2 regions of the Acidovorax sp. FG48 genome follow, and region 2 is predicted to be linked to the other one. Evidence: predicted binding sites of a transcription regulator. Region 2 holds the regulator's gene; the other holds the start of a gene.
The links. Region 2 encodes FNR, which switches genes on or off when oxygen is low (the NO sensors DNR and NnrR bind a similar motif). Its sites were predicted from a motif close to TTGATNNNNATCAA; they were not measured.

Region 1: the regulator FNR is predicted to act here: its motif matches at 4,581-4,594, upstream of ubiM (5-demethoxyubiquinol-8 5-hydroxylase UbiM).

What each region holds. Positions count from the first base shown of each region.
Region 1 is NZ_JBMDJH010000001.1:497,350-505,721, forward strand. Features, by position in the region: gene ACODSU_RS02305 (solute carrier family 23 protein) at 1-1,129, opposite strand, end outside; gene ACODSU_RS02310 (zf-TFIIB domain-containing protein) at 1,281-2,027, shown strand; gene ACODSU_RS02315 (class I SAM-dependent methyltransferase) at 2,203-3,123, shown strand; gene ubiM (5-demethoxyubiquinol-8 5-hydroxylase UbiM) at 3,224-4,495, opposite strand; gene ACODSU_RS02325 (hypothetical protein) at 4,675-5,106, opposite strand; gene ACODSU_RS02330 (BCCT family transporter) at 5,252-6,832, opposite strand; gene ACODSU_RS02335 (acetoacetate--CoA ligase) at 7,339-8,372, shown strand, end outside.
Region 2 is NZ_JBMDJH010000006.1:34,608-42,979, reverse strand. Features, by position in the region: gene ACODSU_RS10615 (cyclic di-GMP phosphodiesterase) at 1-379, opposite strand, end outside; gene ACODSU_RS10610 (sulfite exporter TauE/SafE family protein) at 583-1,308, opposite strand; gene hemN (oxygen-independent coproporphyrinogen III oxidase) at 1,314-2,696, opposite strand; gene fnr (fumarate/nitrate reduction transcriptional regulator Fnr) at 2,886-3,608, shown strand; gene ACODSU_RS10595 (hypothetical protein) at 3,710-4,006, opposite strand; gene ACODSU_RS10590 (FixH family protein) at 4,062-4,340, opposite strand; gene ccoG (cytochrome c oxidase accessory protein CcoG) at 4,405-5,850, opposite strand; gene ccoP (cytochrome-c oxidase, cbb3-type subunit III) at 5,943-6,857, opposite strand; gene ACODSU_RS10575 (CcoQ/FixQ family Cbb3-type cytochrome c oxidase assembly chaperone) at 6,882-7,019, opposite strand; gene ccoO (cytochrome-c oxidase, cbb3-type subunit II) at 7,036-7,668, opposite strand; gene ccoN (cytochrome-c oxidase, cbb3-type subunit I) at 7,687-8,372, opposite strand, start outside.

The DNA.
Region 1 (8,372 bases), on a different contig from region 2:
CCACCTTGTTGTCCACCCAGATCTTGGCGCCCGCCACCGCGATCAGGCCAAACACCACGATGGACACGCCGCCCATCACCGGCAGCGGAATCGTCTGGATCAGCGCGCCGAACTTGGGGGAAAAACCCAGCACCAGCGCAAACACGCCGGCCAGCAAAAACACGGCGGTGGAGTAGATCTTGGTCGCCGCCATCACGCCGATGTTTTCTGCATAGGTGGTCACGCCCGTGCCGCCCGCGCTGCCGCTGACCATGGTGGCAATGCCGTCGCCGATGAACGCGCGGCCCATGTAGCGGTCCAGGTTCTGGCCGGTCATGGCCGTCACGGCCTTGATGTGGCCCAGGTTCTCGGCGACGAGGATGATGGCCACCGGTGCAATCAGCAGCATGGCGTTGGCCTCGAACACCGGTGCGGCGAAGTTGGGCATGCCCACCCAGGCAGCATTCGCCAGGATCGACAGGTCAATGGGTTTGCCCAGGCCGAGGCCGTTGGTCAGCACCGCGTAGATGATGCTCGCCACGATGAGGCCCACCAGAATCAGCAGGCGCTGCACCATGCCGCGCGTGAGCACGGCCACCAGGCCCACGCTCACAAAGGTCACCAGCTGCATCCAGCTGTCAAAGTTGCTGGCCGCCATGTTCTTGATGGGGATGCCCGCCAGGTTCAGGCCGATCACCGCCACCACGGCACCGGTGACCACGGGCGGCATGAAGCGTTCGATCCAGCCTGTGCCAATGGCCTGCACCAGCGCGCCAATGAGCGTATAGAGCAGGCCGCACGCAATGATGCCCCCCAGCGCCACGCCAATGTTGGCGTTGGGCCCGCTGCCCGCATAGCCCGTGGCCGCGATCACCACGCCGATGAACGCAAAGCTCGACCCCAGGTAACTGGGCACCTTGCCGCCGGTGACGAGGAAAAAGATCAGCGTGCCCACGCCGCTCATCAGGATGGCCACGTTCGGGTCAAAGCCCATCAGGATGGGCGCCAGCACCGTGGCGCCAAACATCGCAATCACGTGCTGCACGCCCATCACCGCCGTCTGCGGCCAGGGCAGCCGCTCGTCCGGCGCGATCACGCCGCCTTGTTGCAACACCTCAGCGCTTTTCACGCGCCAGTTCATGAATCCCATCTTGTTGGTTCCTTGTTGTTGAGGCGCGAATGCTAGTGGATGGGGATGGCCTTGCCGTGAACCTGCGCGTCAATTGCCAGGCGTCCACCCGCTTTGTGCCGGGTTAGCATCTGCGCCAACCTCTGCTCTGCCTGCCACAGGCACCGCCGCCATGCACCCTCAGCCGTCCTGCCCCTCTTGCCGCCAGCCCATGGAGGCGCACCGGTTCACCAGCAACCAGGGGCACACGCTGGAGCTGGACATTTGTTTTGCCTGCCAGGGCCTGTGGTTTGACCGGCACGAAAACCTCAAGCTCTCGCCCCAGTCGGTGGTCGAGCTGTTCCGCCTGCTGCACGAGCACCGCACCGACCAGCACCAGCCCCTGGCCGAGAGCATGGCCTGCCCGCGCTGCAACACCAGCCTGGCCAAAGGCTTCGACGTGGTGCGCAGCGGCCGCTACATGATCTACCGCTGCGGGCGCCAGCATGGCCGCTTCAGCAGCTTCTCGTCCTTCATGGTCGAAAAGGGTTTTGTGCGCCACATGACGCGCCCCGAGATCGACGACCTGGCCCAACGCGTGGGCGCCATCTACTGCACCAGCTGCGGTGCGCCCGTGGACATCCGCAAAGACCACGCCTGTCCCTATTGCCGCGCCGCGTTCTCCCTCATCGATCCCCAGGCCGTGGTGCGCGCCATGGAGGGCTATGCCGCCGCCAGCGCCAAGGCCCCGGCGGCGCCAGCATCGCCCGTGGACATTGGTGACGCCCTGGTGGCCCTGGAGCGCGACCGCGCACGGGCCGAGCGCGAGCGCCAGAAGCGCGCATTTACCACGGCCAGCAGCGACGCCAATGACCACTCGTTCACCGGCGATCTGCTGTCGGCCGGGGTGGCGCTGGTGTGGGCGCTGATGAAGGACTGAGAACGTGAACACGTGCTGAGGGGCCCGCCAGCGCATTGACATACCGCAGTACGCGCTGCGGTCATTCACGACAGACTGGGGCCGACCCTTCAGAATGGTCGCAGGCCCTTGCCCTGACCTTGGGCCCCCGCATTCCACCCAACCGTGGCGCCCGCTGCCACTGGAGGAGCGCCCCGTGCCGCAGTCCCTTGCCCGACGCCGTGTTGTCCGACCGCCGCGCAGCGTTGCGCCATCAGAGGGCGCGACCCGTTGCGCTGTCAGCCTGCCACTGCAGCGCGCACAGCTGCCGCCCGTCCCCAGCACCCTGCTCATCCCTTTGGCGGCGCGTGCCCATGGGGGGCGCTATTTCCCCTGGCTGGACTGCCACGATGCCGTGGCCCCGGCGCTGCTGGCGCGGCTGGATGCCGATGTGAACAGCACCCTGGACGACCTGCACACGGTGCTGCATGTGCTGTGGCGCACCCGGGCCATTCAGGAGGCGGGGCGCGCCTTTTTTGCCACGCACCCGCAGGCCCTGGGCGTCAACCTGGGGTGTGGGCTGACCCACTATTTCCAGTGGCTGGACGGGGGGGCCAACCAGTGGCTCGATGCCGACCTGCCCGAGGTGATGGCGCTGCGCCGGCCGCTGTTGCCCCCGCCGTGCCCGCGCACGCGCCACGCCGATCTGGACCTGTCACAACCCGGCTGGTGGCAGCGGCTGGGGCTGCCCACGCAGCACAGCGCCACGCCGGTGCTGCTGGTGTGCGAAGGCGTGCTGATGTACCTGCCGCCCGCGCAGGTGCACGCTGTGCTGGCCGAGTTTGCGCAGCATGCGCCGCCAGGCTCGCGCATGGTGCTGGACGTGATGACGCGCCGGGCCGTGGGTTGCGCGGCCCGCCACGCCAGCGTGGGGCCTACGGGCGCGGAGTTTCGGTGGGGTGTCGGCCGCATGGCAGAGCTGGCGGCCGTGCACCCGCGCCTGCACCTGCTGCGCGAGCAAAGCGTGGCGGAGGGCTACGGCTGGGCCGGTATTGCCATGGACATGTGGTGGCGCCCCTGGCTCGGTACGCCGCTGTATGGCCTGGCCACGCTGGGGGTAAGGGACGGCTCCCCCTGAGCCGCTTCGCGTCTTCCCCCTGAGGGGGACGCCACCGGTGGCCTGGCACAGCCAGTTCCACGGTGGCGCTGGCGTGGGGCGCGCCCGTTGCAGAGGTTGGCTACGGCCTGAGCGTCAGTGCGCGCATCCATTGGGGCGCCTTGCCCGTCAGCTGCCCCACGATGGCCGCCTGTAGCGGTGGCAGGCGCCGCGCGCCCTGCAGCACCAGTTGCCGCAGCAGGCGGGGCACCGGGCGGGCGTCGGTGTACAGGCGCACGATGGCGTTGGTGCCCTGGTAGATGGGCCAGGCGTGGCGGTGGTGGCCCTGGGCGTAGGGGGCCAGGGCGTCGGCGCTGCCAATGTCCTGCCCGCGCTGGCGCGCGCTCACCAGCGCGGCCGTGAGCCGCTCCACCCCTGCCAGGCCCAAGTTGTAGCCATGGGCCGTGACCGGGTGCATGCCCACGGCGGCATCCCCCAGCAGCGCGCAGCGGTGGCCCGCAAAGCGCTGGGCATACACGGCCACCAGCGGGTAGGCGTGGCGTTCGCCCACCAGCGCCATGTGGCCCAGCCGGTCGTTGAACTGGGCCTGCACCTGGGCGGCAAAGGCTTGGGGGCTCTGGGCCATCAGCGCTGCCGCATCGGCTGCGCCCGCCGTGACCACGACCGAGCACAGCGCATGTCCTGCCTGTGGGTCATCGGGCAGGGGCAGCACGGCCAGCGTGCGGTCGTAGCCAAAACATTCGTGGGCCACGTTGCCATGGGGTAGGCCATGACGCATGCGGCAGACGATGACGGTGCGGCCAAAGTCGGTCATCTGCGCGCCGATGCCCAGCTGGCGGCGCGTGGCCGAAAAGCGGCTGTCGGCGGCCACCAGCAGCGGGGCCGTCAGGCGTTGGGCTGGCGCCCCAGCGGTACCGGCCGGCACATAGTCCAGCTCTGCATGTCCTGCCAGCGTGGCTGCGCGCGTGACCTGGGCCTGGGTGACCAGCTGCACCCCCGGCGTGCGCGCCGCCACGGCGTAGGCGGTGCGGCGCAGCGCATGGTTGGGCACGATGAAGCCCAGCGCGCCGAGTGCTGCACCCTCCGGGGTCTGCGGGGTGTTCAGTTGCAGCGCGCTGTGCTGGCCCAGCGGGCCGTCGTGTACCTGGGCTTCGCAGATGGTGCCCACTTCATGCGCGGCCAGCAGGCCCCAGCTGCCCAGGCGCTGCAATGTGTCGTGGCTGGGGTGGGTCAGCGCGATCTCACGGCCGTCCGGCGCGGGCGCGGCCAGCGTGCTGTCGCTCTGCTGCTCGACCACCGTGGCGGAGAACCCGGCTTGCGCCAGGGAGATGGCCAGCGACAGGCCCGCCGGGCCTGCGCCGACGATGAGGACGTCGCTGTGGTGGGTGGTCATGGCGGGAGGAATGCAGGGTGACAAGGTGCCCGCCCCGGGGCGGGGAGGCCGCGCGCCATTGTGGGGGGGCGGGCTGGGGCACGCTTTGCCCTGCGTCAAGCCACGGTGTGGTACTGCTATCCAAACAATAGCTACTCAGGCATATAGTTCTAGCGCCTCGGGGCTAAAACCCATAAAACTCAGTCTTTGGCGGCCTTGCGCGGGCTTTTGGCAGACTTCTTTTTGGCCGGACCCGCCTTCTTGCCGCGCAGGTGCAGCACCCACGCCACCAGCAGCCACAGGTAGCCCGCCGGGATGCTGTACGCCGCCCAAGCCGCCAGCGACAGCGGCGGCGCGGTGATGGAGCGGGGGTTGGCCATGGTCTCCAGCAACTGGCGCGTGCCGGTGCCTAGCGTGGGCGTGGCGTGCTGGCTGCCCGAGCGGGCCATGAGCGCGCCCATGAAGGTGAAGAACTCCATGAGCAGCGCACCGATCAGAAAACACGCCAGCAAGGCCATCAGCTGCGCCACCGCGCGCCGGTTGCCCTTGGTCAGGAACACGATGACCGACACCAGCCACAGCACGGGCAACAACAGGGCCAGGGCGGGCCAGGCGGACAAGAGCATTTTCATGGGCAGCGACGTCGAGGATGTGTTGCGGCCCATTGCCGCACCACCAATGTGGCTGCGGATGATAGACGCACCTTCACCCCCGGCTGGGGGCGGTTGTGTGTCAGACCGCATCTCCACGCCGGCCGCAAGGGAGGGCCAGTCTCCGTCAGCGTGGAGCGTTTGGCCCGGGCGCTGAGGTGTCGGCGGCGGCCGGGTGGCCTGCGTGGTGCGTTGGGCCCACCATCTCGCGCATGCGGCGGCGCAGGGCGCGGTCGCGGCGGTCGTCGGCTTCCCAGTCGGCTTTCACGCCACGCCACAGTGCCAGCGCCATCAGCAAGATGACGGCGGTGAACGGCAGCGCGAACACGATGGTGGCGGTCTGCACCGCCTTCACGCCGCCGGCCAGCAGCAGGCTGATGGCGATGCCCGACACCAGCACGCCCCAGGTGATCTTGACGCGCGCCGACGGGTTCTCATTGCCGCCGGTGCTCATCATGCCCAGCACCAGCGTGGCCGAGTCGCCCGAGGTGACGAAGAACACGAGCACCAGCACGGTGGCCACGAACGACATCACGGCACCCCAGGGCAGCGCGTTGAACATGGCAAAAAGTGCGGTGGACACATCAGCCTTGACGGCTTCCGACAGAGGCACGCCCTGCATGATCTCCAGATGCAGGGCCGTACCGCCGAACACCGAGAACCACACAAATGCAGCCAGCGTGGGCGCCAGCACGGTGCCCAGGATGAATTCGCGAATCGTGCGCCCGCGCGAGACGCGTGCGATGAACAGGCCCACAAAGGGCGACCAGCTCACCCACCAGGCCCAGTAGAACACCGTCCAGCCGCTCACCCAGCCGCTGTCGCGGAAAGGCGTCATGCGCAGGCTCATGCGCACGAACTCGCTCAGGTAGCTGCCCAGCGTGTTGGTGAAGCTGTCGATGATGATCACCGTGGGGCCCAGCACGAACACCGCCAGCGCCAGCAGTGCGGCCATGACCAGGTTGATGGTGGACAGCCACTTGATGCCGCGTGCCACGCCCGACACGGCCGAGGTGAGGAACAGCACCGTGGTCACCACGATGATGCCCACCTGCCAGGCCTCGTTCACCGGCACGCCCATCGTGGCTGCCAGGCCGCTGTTGATCTGCAGCGCGCCCATGCCCAGCGAGGCGGCCACGCCAAAGGCCGTGGCGATCACCGCGAGGATGTTCACGACGGGCCCGATGCGCTGCAGCGGCGCCCAGGGCAGCGCCATCACCGCCGTGCTGACCAGCGCTGAGCCGCCACGGCGGAACTGGAAGAACGCGATCGCCAACGCGACGATGCTGTACACCGCCCAGGGGTGCAGGCCCCAGTGGAAGAAGCTGTAGCGCATGGCTGCGTTGGCAGCCTCGGGCGTATTGGGCGCGATGCCGGGCGGCGGCGTGCCGTAGTGCGAAATGGGCTCAGCCACACCCCAGAACACGAGGCCGATACCCATGCCCGCCGCAAACAGCATGGCAAACCACGCGCCGATGGAGAACTCGGGCTCGTCGTCCTCCTGGCCCAGCTTCAGGTCGCCATAGCGGCTGAAGGCCAGGATGAGCGCCATCACCACCAGGCCGAGCACCACCCACAGGTAGAACCAGCCGAAATTGCGCGTGATGGCCGCCAGGGCCGTGTCGAACACGGTGCCCAGCGAATCGGGCGCAACCACGCCCCAGAGCACGATGGCGAGGATCAGCCCCGCCGAGATGAGAAGTTCCATGGGGTCACCTTTCTCGAAGATCAACAAAGGATGTGCTGCCGGTCGCTTATCAGGCACCCGTGCGCTGTTCAGTACCAGCGGCAAAACCCGGCAGACTCCGTCGGCCAAAGACGACGAAAGGCGGCCTCCCGGCTGCCTGGTGCGCGCCAACGCGCAGCCAAGGGCGCAGACAGGAGCGTGCCGAAACACATCACGAAAAAAAGGCGGGCCCGACGCAGCAATGCGTGGCCCTGGAAGCCCACGCACACCCGGGTGACCGGGTACGGATGCCTCCATGCCGATGCGCGCAGCGGTGGCGCGGCAAGGCGGTTTACCTGCGGACGAACGCGCCAGAAAAGGCGGCCGTCAGGCAGCAAAGAAGCTGCACGCAGAGAGGGAGAAGCCGCAATTTTATGTAACACCCCACCACGGCCGCGGGAAATACCGCAGTCAAGCGCAGGGACGCTGTCAATTTGGAGACGTGCCAGCATGGTCAGTGGATGGGCCCGCTGGTACGCTGCGTCGCCATGGAGACAACACACACAACCCCGCCCTACATTCCCCAGATCCGCCTGTACCAGAACTGGTTGCGCGACCAGCGCGGCCTGCAGTTCGACAGCTACGACGCGCTGTGGCGCTGGTCCACCACCGAGCTGGATGCGTTCTGGCAAAGCGTGTGGGACTACTTTGACCTGCAGTCGCCCACGCCCCACACCGCCGTGCTCGCCAAGAACACCATGCCCGGCGCGCAATGGTTCCCTGGCGCCCAGGTCAACTACGCGCGCCAGGCGCTGCGGCATGTGGACGCGGCCCACGCCGCAGGCCTGCCCGCCATCATCAGCCGCAATGAAAAGGGCCAGCACCGCGAGCTGGGCTGGCCCGAGCTGCGCCGCCAGGTCGCGTCGCTGGCGCTGCACCTCCAGGCCCAGGGCGTGATGCCGGGCGACCGCGTGGCCGCCTACCTGCCCAACGTGCCCGAGGCGATGATCGCCTTCCTGGCCACGGTGAGCATTGGCGGCGTGTGGAGCATCTGCGCGCCCGACATGGGCACGCATGCCGTGCTCGACCGCTTCCGGCAGATCGAGCCCAAGGTGCTGATCGGTGTGGACGGCGTGACCTACGGTGGGCGCGACCACGACCGCACGGGTGTGCTGGCCGAGCTGCGCGAGGCCCTGCCCAGCGTGCAGCATGCGGTGCTGCTCGGTAATCTGGATGCTTCTGTTTCGATAGCTGGATGGGCAAGCTGGACTAACGCTACCGCCCGAAATAATGCTGAAACTACGGCTTTCGAGCCCATGTGGCTGTCGTTTGACCACCCGCTGTGGATCGTCTACTCCAGCGGCACCACCGGCCTTCCCAAGCCCATCGTGCACGGCCACGGCGGCACGGTGCTGGTGGCGCTGCAGCTCAAGGTGCTGCACAACGACATCGGCTGCAGCTACGAGCCCAACAGCTTTGGCGAGCGCTACCACTGGTACAGCTCCACCGGCTGGGTGATGTGGAACGCGCAGCTCAGCGGCCTGCTGTCGGGCACCACCTGCGTGATCTACGACGGCAACCC
Region 2 (8,372 bases):
AACGCTGATTGCAGGCGGCCAAGGCCCGGTTTTGTGCTTCCAGCAGCTCACGGCGACGCTGTGCCTCGGGGTCTACGACAGTGGCCGTCCCAGGCCCGGGCGCATCCAGGCCGTTGGGCGGTGGGGCTGTCATCTCGGGCACGCTCCAGGCAGCAGGCACCAGCTCCTGCAGTTCTGGATCGCTCTTTTTGGGGACGTAACGTACCTCGGTCAACCCCAGCTCGCGCAAGGTGGCGATCTGTTCCGACGACGCCACCCGGAAACTGCTGGTCGGGAACGGATGGTGCATCCAGCCCACGTCGAGCTGGATGTACATGCCGACACGCAATTGGCTGATGTCGATGAGGATGGATGAGTTCACGTCAGGCGCACGATACATGGCGACATCAATGCCACCAATAGTTACGCAGATTATCACCAGTTCCAGTGACGTGGCGAAGAACCGGCAGACCGCGCGGCGATCCGGCAACACTTGGCAGAAATCGGGCCTGACTGGAGCACCGCAATACCTTGGGCTGAGGCATCGCCCCGCTTGGAACCAGCGGGCGATTGGCGGTGACAGGACAAATCAGCGCCGCCCGCTCAGCGGCACCAGAGCGATGGCTTGTAAATGAGATCCATCCACAACGCCCAGGCAGCGACCGCGCACAGCATGGCGCCTGCGGCCCTCGTGCCCCACTGAGCCCGTGCGAGATTCAGGCGGTTGCGAAGGCTGCTCCAAGCCCAGGGGCCACCCACCAGCCAGACCCCGCTGCCCACGGCAAACAGGGCCATGGTCAGGGCCCCCTCCAGCGCCCCTCCACTGAGCGCCGCGACCAACAGGGCCGAGTAGAGCAACCCGCAAGGCATCAGGGCCCACAGAACCCCGGCCGCCATCACGCCGCCTGGCGCCCCGACCAGCGGTCGAACACGCGCCCATACGGAGCGGCCCGCCTGCTCCACCCAGGCAGGCTGCCGGGACTGCACCATCATCATGAGCCCCCAGGCCATGACTGCCACGTGCATCAGCGTCCAGGCGGGACGCAACGCGGTGGTCTGCTGGGTCAGCCATGCCAGACTGTCCATGGCCAAGGCCGCCAATGCACCGGCACTGGCATATCCCACCAGGCGCCCCAAATGAAAGGCCACGGTACGCTGGAGCGCACCGCCACGCGGCGCCCAGCGCACCACCTGCTCAGCACTGTCCTCCGCCGGTGGCGCGCCGCCCTGCCCCACGAGTGCTCCGCAAGGCGCGGAGCACATGGCCAGGCAGTGGGACCCGCCAGCGAGTCCCATGAGCAAAGCAGTCCAGCCGACCGTGGCAAGCATAGGTATCAGATGATGCGCGAAAACCGGGCGCGGTTGCGGTCTGCCTGCAGATAGCGGTCAAAAACCATGGCGATGCCCCGCACGAAGAACCAACCGGTCGCGGTCACTTCAATGCCCTCAGGCCCAACGCGCACCAGCCCTTGCTCCTGCATGCCCTCCAATTGGGCCAACTCCGCCGCGAAATACTGACGGAAGTCGATCAGCCACGCCTGCTCCATCGGCTCGAACAGCAGTTCCCCTTGGCACATCAGGGCCATGATGGCCGCACGGCGTACCAGGTCGTCGCGCGTGAGCGCCAACCCGCGCACTACGGGCAACCGCCCTTGGTCCAGGAAGTCGTAGTACTCATCCAGCGTCTTGGAGTTCTGGCTGTAGGTTGCCCCCACACGGCCAATGGCCGATACGCCCAAGCCGATCAAATCGCAGTCCGGCTGCGTGCTATAGCCCTGGAAGTTGCGGTGCAGGCGCCCCTGGCGCTTGGCCACGGCCAGGGCGTCGGTGGGCAGCGCAAAGTGGTCCATGCCCACGTACACGTATCCAGCATCCATGAAGGCATCGAGCGAGCGCGACAACATGGAAAGCTTGCTCGCGCCCGTGGGCAACTCCGCAGAGATGATGCGGCGCTGTGGCTTGAAACGCTCTGGCAGGTGCGCGTAGGCATACAGCGCGATGCGGTCAGGCCGCAGTTGTGCCACCTGGGCCAGCGTGCGGTCAAAAGACTCGGGCGTCTGGCGCGGCAGGCCGTAGATCAAATCCACATTCACCGAGTCAAAGCCCAACGAACGCGCAGATTCGACCAGCGCAAACACCTGCTCGGCAGGCTGGATGCGGTGCACAGCCTTCTGCACTTCGGCATCAAAGTCCTGTACGCCAAAACTCAGCCGGTTAAAACCCAGCTCAGCCAACAGTGCAAGACGCTCTGCATTAACGGTGCGGGGGTCCACCTCGATCGAGTATTCCCCCCCAGGCGCGAGCGTGAAGCTGCGCTTGAGCATGGCCATCAGCTCTCTCAGGCCCGAATCGGAGAGGAAGGTGGGTGTGCCTCCCCCCAGGTGCAGTTGACTCACCACCTGTCCTACGCCACAGTGCGCGGTGTGCAGGTCGATCTCGCGGCTCAGGTAGCGCAAGTAGACCTCGGCGCGGTCATGGTGCTTGGTGATGATCTTGTTGCAGGCGCAGTAGTAACACAGGGATTCGCAAAACGGGATGTGCACGTACAGGGACAGCGGCATGGCCTTGGCCAGCGTGCCCGAGCGGCGCTGTTGCAGCGCCAGCACATAGTCTTCCTGACCAAACGCCTCCACGAAACGGTCGGCCGTTGGATAGGATGTATAGCGGGGCCCTGGCACGTCAAAGCGGCGCAGAAGGTCTGGCGAAACAGCAGTCATGGGGAAATTTCCTTGCGTACACCTTGACTGTGCCGTAGGCTCTGGGACATGTCCTTGACCTGCATCAAGTGAACCCGCAAGCGATACAGCGACAATTTGATGAAGGTCAGCCGCTTGCCCGCGCTCTGTATTCAGGTTCGTGTACGGCAAGCGCGATATGCTTGACCGCTAACCCAAGCCCATGTGTCTATGAACCCGCTCACCATCAAAGTCGCCTGCTCCAACTGCAACCTTCGCGAGCTGTGCATGCCCGTGGGCTTGAACGAAGAGCAACTGCAGCGCATTGACGAGGTCGTTGCTGTCCGCCGCAAGGTCAAGCGCGGCGGCACGCTGTTTCGCAATGGCGAGTCCTTCACGTCCCTGTATGCCATCCGCACCGGTTTTTTCAAGACCTGTGTAGCCACCGAAGACGGTCGCGACCAGGTCACGGGCTTCCAGATGGCGGGCGAGATCATCGGGCTGGACGGCATCGTGAATGACCACCACACCTGTGACGCAGTGGCCCTGGAAGATGCCGAGGTCTGCGTCATGCCTTTCGACCGCATCGAAGAACTCTCCCGCGAAGTCACGGCCCTGCAGCACCACGTGCACAAGATCATGAGCCGCGAGATCGTGCGCGAACATGGTGTGATGCTGCTGCTGGGCAGCATGCGTGCCGAGGAGCGCCTGGCGGCCTTCTTGCTCAACCTGGTGCAGCGCCTGCATGCACGGGGTTTCTCGCAATCAGAACTGGTGCTGCGCATGACGCGCGAAGAGATCGGAAGCTACCTGGGCCTCAAACTTGAAACAGTGAGCCGCACCTTCTCCAAGTTTGTGGAAGAAGGCATCGTGGAAGTCAAACAGCGCCATGTGCGCATCCTCGACACCGATGCCCTGCGACGCATTGTGAACAGCCAGCAGACCTGCCACTGATTACGGCCCCTCGTCGGCTGAGAGTCGGGGCCGTACCAAAGTCCGCCGGTCCCTTTTAAAACGGCATGCAGCGCATGTCCGCATGAACCGGCGAAAAAGGCTCAGGAGCAAGACGACGATGTCTTGCGGCAATCGTCAGGGCGCTCCCCGTCGGGCACGGGACAGCGGTTGACCTCAAACGGGGACATGGACAGTAGCGTGGTCAATGCGCTGGTGGCCATGGTGATGGCCCAGAACACAAAAAATGCGAGGGTGTACACCCCCTGCCTCGACAGCGCCAGAGGCTGCCCGAACCAGTGCAGGTCCTGGGGGTCCACCATGGCAAAAACCAGCATCTCCAGCACACCCGCCATCAAAAAGGCGGGCCATGCAATCCACATCAGGCGTTGCGTCCACATATAGGTTCTGTCTCCTGGTGCTGCCGGGGTCGCCAGGGTGTGCGACCCTGGGGTTTCAGCGTGGTTGGTCTTGCACAGGGGTGGCCGCATGGTTGCGGGCCTTGAGGGCCGGCGCCAGACTCTTTTCCGGCGCCACCAGTGCCTTGTTGATTTCGATGCCTTGGCGGTAGTAGTCCTCCGCCACCACGGGGTCGGGCCGCGAAATCGCCAGCCACAGCGTCACAAAGCCCGCCACGATCACGATCAGAGGCCCGGCAATCACCAGCCACACATGGCCAAACTTCCACCAGGGTACGGTTGCCGCCGGGGTTGCAATGGCAGGGTTTGAAGACATGGTGCTTTACTCCTCAACAATATCGGTCAAAGTGCGGCCCTGAAGGGCCCCACCGGAATACCGCTCAGCGCGGTACAAGGAACACGGATTTCTCCGTGACATGGGCCGCTGCTCCTACGGCCTGCACATCAAACTGAACGGCGTGCGATCCGGGCGTGGCGGAACCATAAGGAATCTGCAACCGCACGGCCACCCAGCGAGACTCTGCCGCGCCAATGTCCACTTCAGCCTCGGAAGCCACTTCGAGCCCCTCCAGGCCCCGCGCACTGATGCGATAACGCTGCTCGCCCTCGGTGGCATTCATGATCTGCAGCCGGTAAATGTTCTCCAGCTTGCCACCTGCCACGATGCGCGAGAGCGCAGCGCGGTCCCGCACCACATCCACCTTCAGCGGCGTGCGCACCACCAGGCTGGCCAACATGGCCACGCAAAGGGTGACCAGCACAGCGCTGTAGATCAGCACGCGGGGGCGCAGCACGCGGCGCAACATCTGCGACTGGGTCCAGTGCTTGGCCACGCCGTTCTGGGTCGAATAGCGGATGAGCCCACGCGGGTACTGCATCTTGTCCATCACGGTGTTGCAGGCGTCCACACACAGGCCACAGCCGATGCATTCGTACTGCAAGCCCTTGCGGATGTCGATGCCCACGGGACAGACCTGCACACACAGCGAGCAGTCAATGCAATCGCCCAGCCCCTGGGCTTTGTAGTCGATGTTCTTCTTGCGCGGACCACGCTGCTCGCCACGTTCAGGGTCGTAGGTAACGATCAGCGTATCTTTATCAAACATCGCGCTTTGAAAGCGCGCATAAGGGCACATGTACTTGCAGACCTGCTCGCGCATGAAGCCCGCATTGCCATAGGTGGCAAAACCGTAGAACAGCACCCAGAAAATCTGCCAGCTGCCCTGGAACGCCAGCAGCTCGCTGCCCAGCTCTCGAATGGGGACGAAGTACCCCACAAAAGTAAACCCGGTCCACAGGGCCACCGCGATCCACACCACTTGCTTGAAAAACTTCTTGCGGATCTTCTCGAACGTCCAGGGGCCGTTGTCCAGGCGGAGCCGGGCACTGCGATCGCCTTCGATCTTGTGCTCGATCCACATGAACATTTCGGTGTACACCGTCTGCGGGCACGCAAAGCCACACCACAGACGCCCGGCCACTGCGGTGAACAGGAACAGCGACAACGCCGAAATGATCAGAAGGCCGGTGAGGTAGATGAAATCCTGCGGATACAGCACCAGGCCAAAGATGTAGAACCTGCGAGCCCCCAGGTCAAACAGCACCATCTGGCGCTGGCCCCACTCAAACCACGGCAACCCGTAAAACACCAGCTGTGTGAGAAACACCATGCCCCAGCGCCAGCGCGCAAACAGGCCGCTGATGGAGCGCGGGTAGATCTTCTTTTGCGCTTCGTACAGCGAGATGATCTCGCCCGCAGAAGACGCATCTGCCGCGACTGGCGTAATCGGGATGACCTTGCGAGCCGGCTCGCTGGGTGTGCTCATGGTGTCGCTTTGTGAACGGAGATAAGGCGTAAGAGGGGTGCCTTCAAATGGAAACCCGGGCCGTGCGTCTCACGCACCGCCCGGCAGCCAGGTCAGCGTGCAGCCACCTGCTTGTTCGACAGGCCCCACACATAGGCAGAGAGTACGCCGATCTGCGCCTCGGTCAACTTTTCAGCCTGTGCAGGCATCTGGTTGACCTTGCCGTTGTTGATCATGGCGGTGATGGCGGCCTCGCCCCAGCCATGCAGCCAGATGTCATCGGTCAGGTTAGGCGCGCCCAGCGCCTGGTTGCCCTTGCCGTCCATGCCGTGGCAGGCTGCGCAGGCGGCAAACTTGGCCTTGCCCAGCGATGCGCGCAGCGAGTCATGGGGGCTGCCCGACAGACTCAGCACGTAGTGCGACAGGTTACGCACGTCTTCCGGGGAGCCCACTGCGGCTGCCATGGGAGGCATGTTGCCGATGCGGCCCTTCTCCAGCGTCTCGCGGATCTTCTCGGGCGTGCCGCCGTGCAGCCAGTCGTTGTCCGTCAGGTTCGGAAAGCCCTTGCTGCCGCGCGCATCCGAGCCGTGGCACTGTGCGCAGTTGTTCATGAACAAACGCTCGCCAATGGCATGGGCCTGGGGGTCTGCGGCAACGTCTTCAGGCTTCATGGAGGCAAAGCGTGCGTACAGCGGCTCCAGCTCCGTCTTGGCCTTGGCCATTTCGGCTTCGTACTCGCCCTTCTGCGTCCAGTTGAGCTTGCCGGTGAAGCTGCCCAGACCTGGATAGGCGGCCAGGTAGCCCAGGCCAAAGACGATGGTGATGACGAACAGCCACACCCACCAGCGCGGCAGGGGGTTGTTCATCTCGACCAGGTCCTCATCCCAGACGTGGCCAGTTGTATTGTCGGAGGTGGCCACCACCTTCTTGCGGCCCGCCATCCAAAGCAGGATGCCGCAGGCGATGATGCCGACCAGGGTCAGCGTGGTCACAAAGACCGACCAGAAATTGCTGGTGAAGTCACTCATGGGGTGTTCTCGTTCTGGTGAAGGTCAATCTGTCTCGAAAGGCAGCTGGGCTGCCTCGTCGAACCGGGCCTTGTTGCGGCCTCGGTAGGCCCAGACCCAGATGCCAATGAAGCAGGCCATCGATGCCAGGGTGGCGACGATGCGCATGGTGGTGATGTCCATGGGATATCTCCTTTGCTTACTTGAGCGCACGGCCCATGACTTGCAGGTAGGCGATGAGCGCATCCTGCTCCGTCTTGCCCTTGACCTCGCCCGCCGCAGCCGTGATCTGCTCGTCGGTGTAAGGCACGCCCACGGTGCGCAGGGCCTTCATGCGGGGCGCCATCACTGCTGGGTCCACCTGGTTCTTTTCAAGCCAGGGGTATGCGGGCATGTTGGACTCGGGCACCACATCGCGGGGGTTGTTCAGGTGGATGCGATGCCATTCGTCGCTGTACTTGCCACCCACGCGGTGCAGGTCGGGACCCGTGCGCTTGCTACCCCACTGGAAGGGGTGGTCATACACAAATTCGCCCGCCACCGAGTAGTGGCCGTAGCGCAGGGTCTCGGCGCGGAAGGGGCGGATCATCTGCGAGTGGCAGTTGTAGCAACCCTCGCGGATGTAGATGTCGCGGCCTGCCAGCTGCAGGGCGTTGTATGGCTCGACACCCTTGACCGCCTCGGTCGTGGACTTCTGGAAGAAGAGGGGCACGATCTCGACCAGACCGCCAATGGCGATCACGATCAGGATCAGCACGATCATCAGAAAGTTGTTGGTCTCCACCTTTTCATGGGTGAAACCGGTCGAAGCAGATGTGTTGTTGTTAGACATGAATGATCTCCTTCGGACTCAGGCGTGGGCCGTGTTCACTGCAGGAATGGCCACCTTGACCGAACGGCCCGAGATGGCAGTCAGCCACACGTTCCAGGCCATGACCAGCATGCCGCCCAGGTACAGCAGACCACCGGCCACGCGGATCACGTAGAAGGGATAGGTCGCCTTCACGCTTTCCACGAAGGTGTAGGTGAGCGTGCCGTCGGGGTTGACCGCGCGCCACATCAGGCCTTGCATCACGCCGGCAATCCACATGGCGGCGATGTACAGCACGATGCCGATGGTGGCCATCCAGAAGTGCAACTCGATCGCCTTGACGGAGTGCATCTTGTCCTTGCCGAACAGACGGGGCACCAGGTAGTACAGCGAACCCATCGATATCAGGCCCACCCAGCCCAGGGCGCCGGAGTGCACGTGGCCGATGGTCCAGTCGGTGTAATGGCTCAGGGCGTTGACGGTCTTGATGGACATCATCGGGCCCTCGAACGTGGACATGCCGTAGAACGACAGCGACACGATCAGGAAGCGCAGGATGGGATCGTCACGCAGCTTGTGCCATGCACCCGACAGGGTCATGATGCCGTTGATCATGCCGCCCCAGCTGGGAGCCAGCAGGATGAGCGAGAACACCATGCCTACCGATTGCGTCCAGTCAGGCAGCGCGGTGTAGTGCAGGTGGTGTGGGCCGGCCCACATGTAGG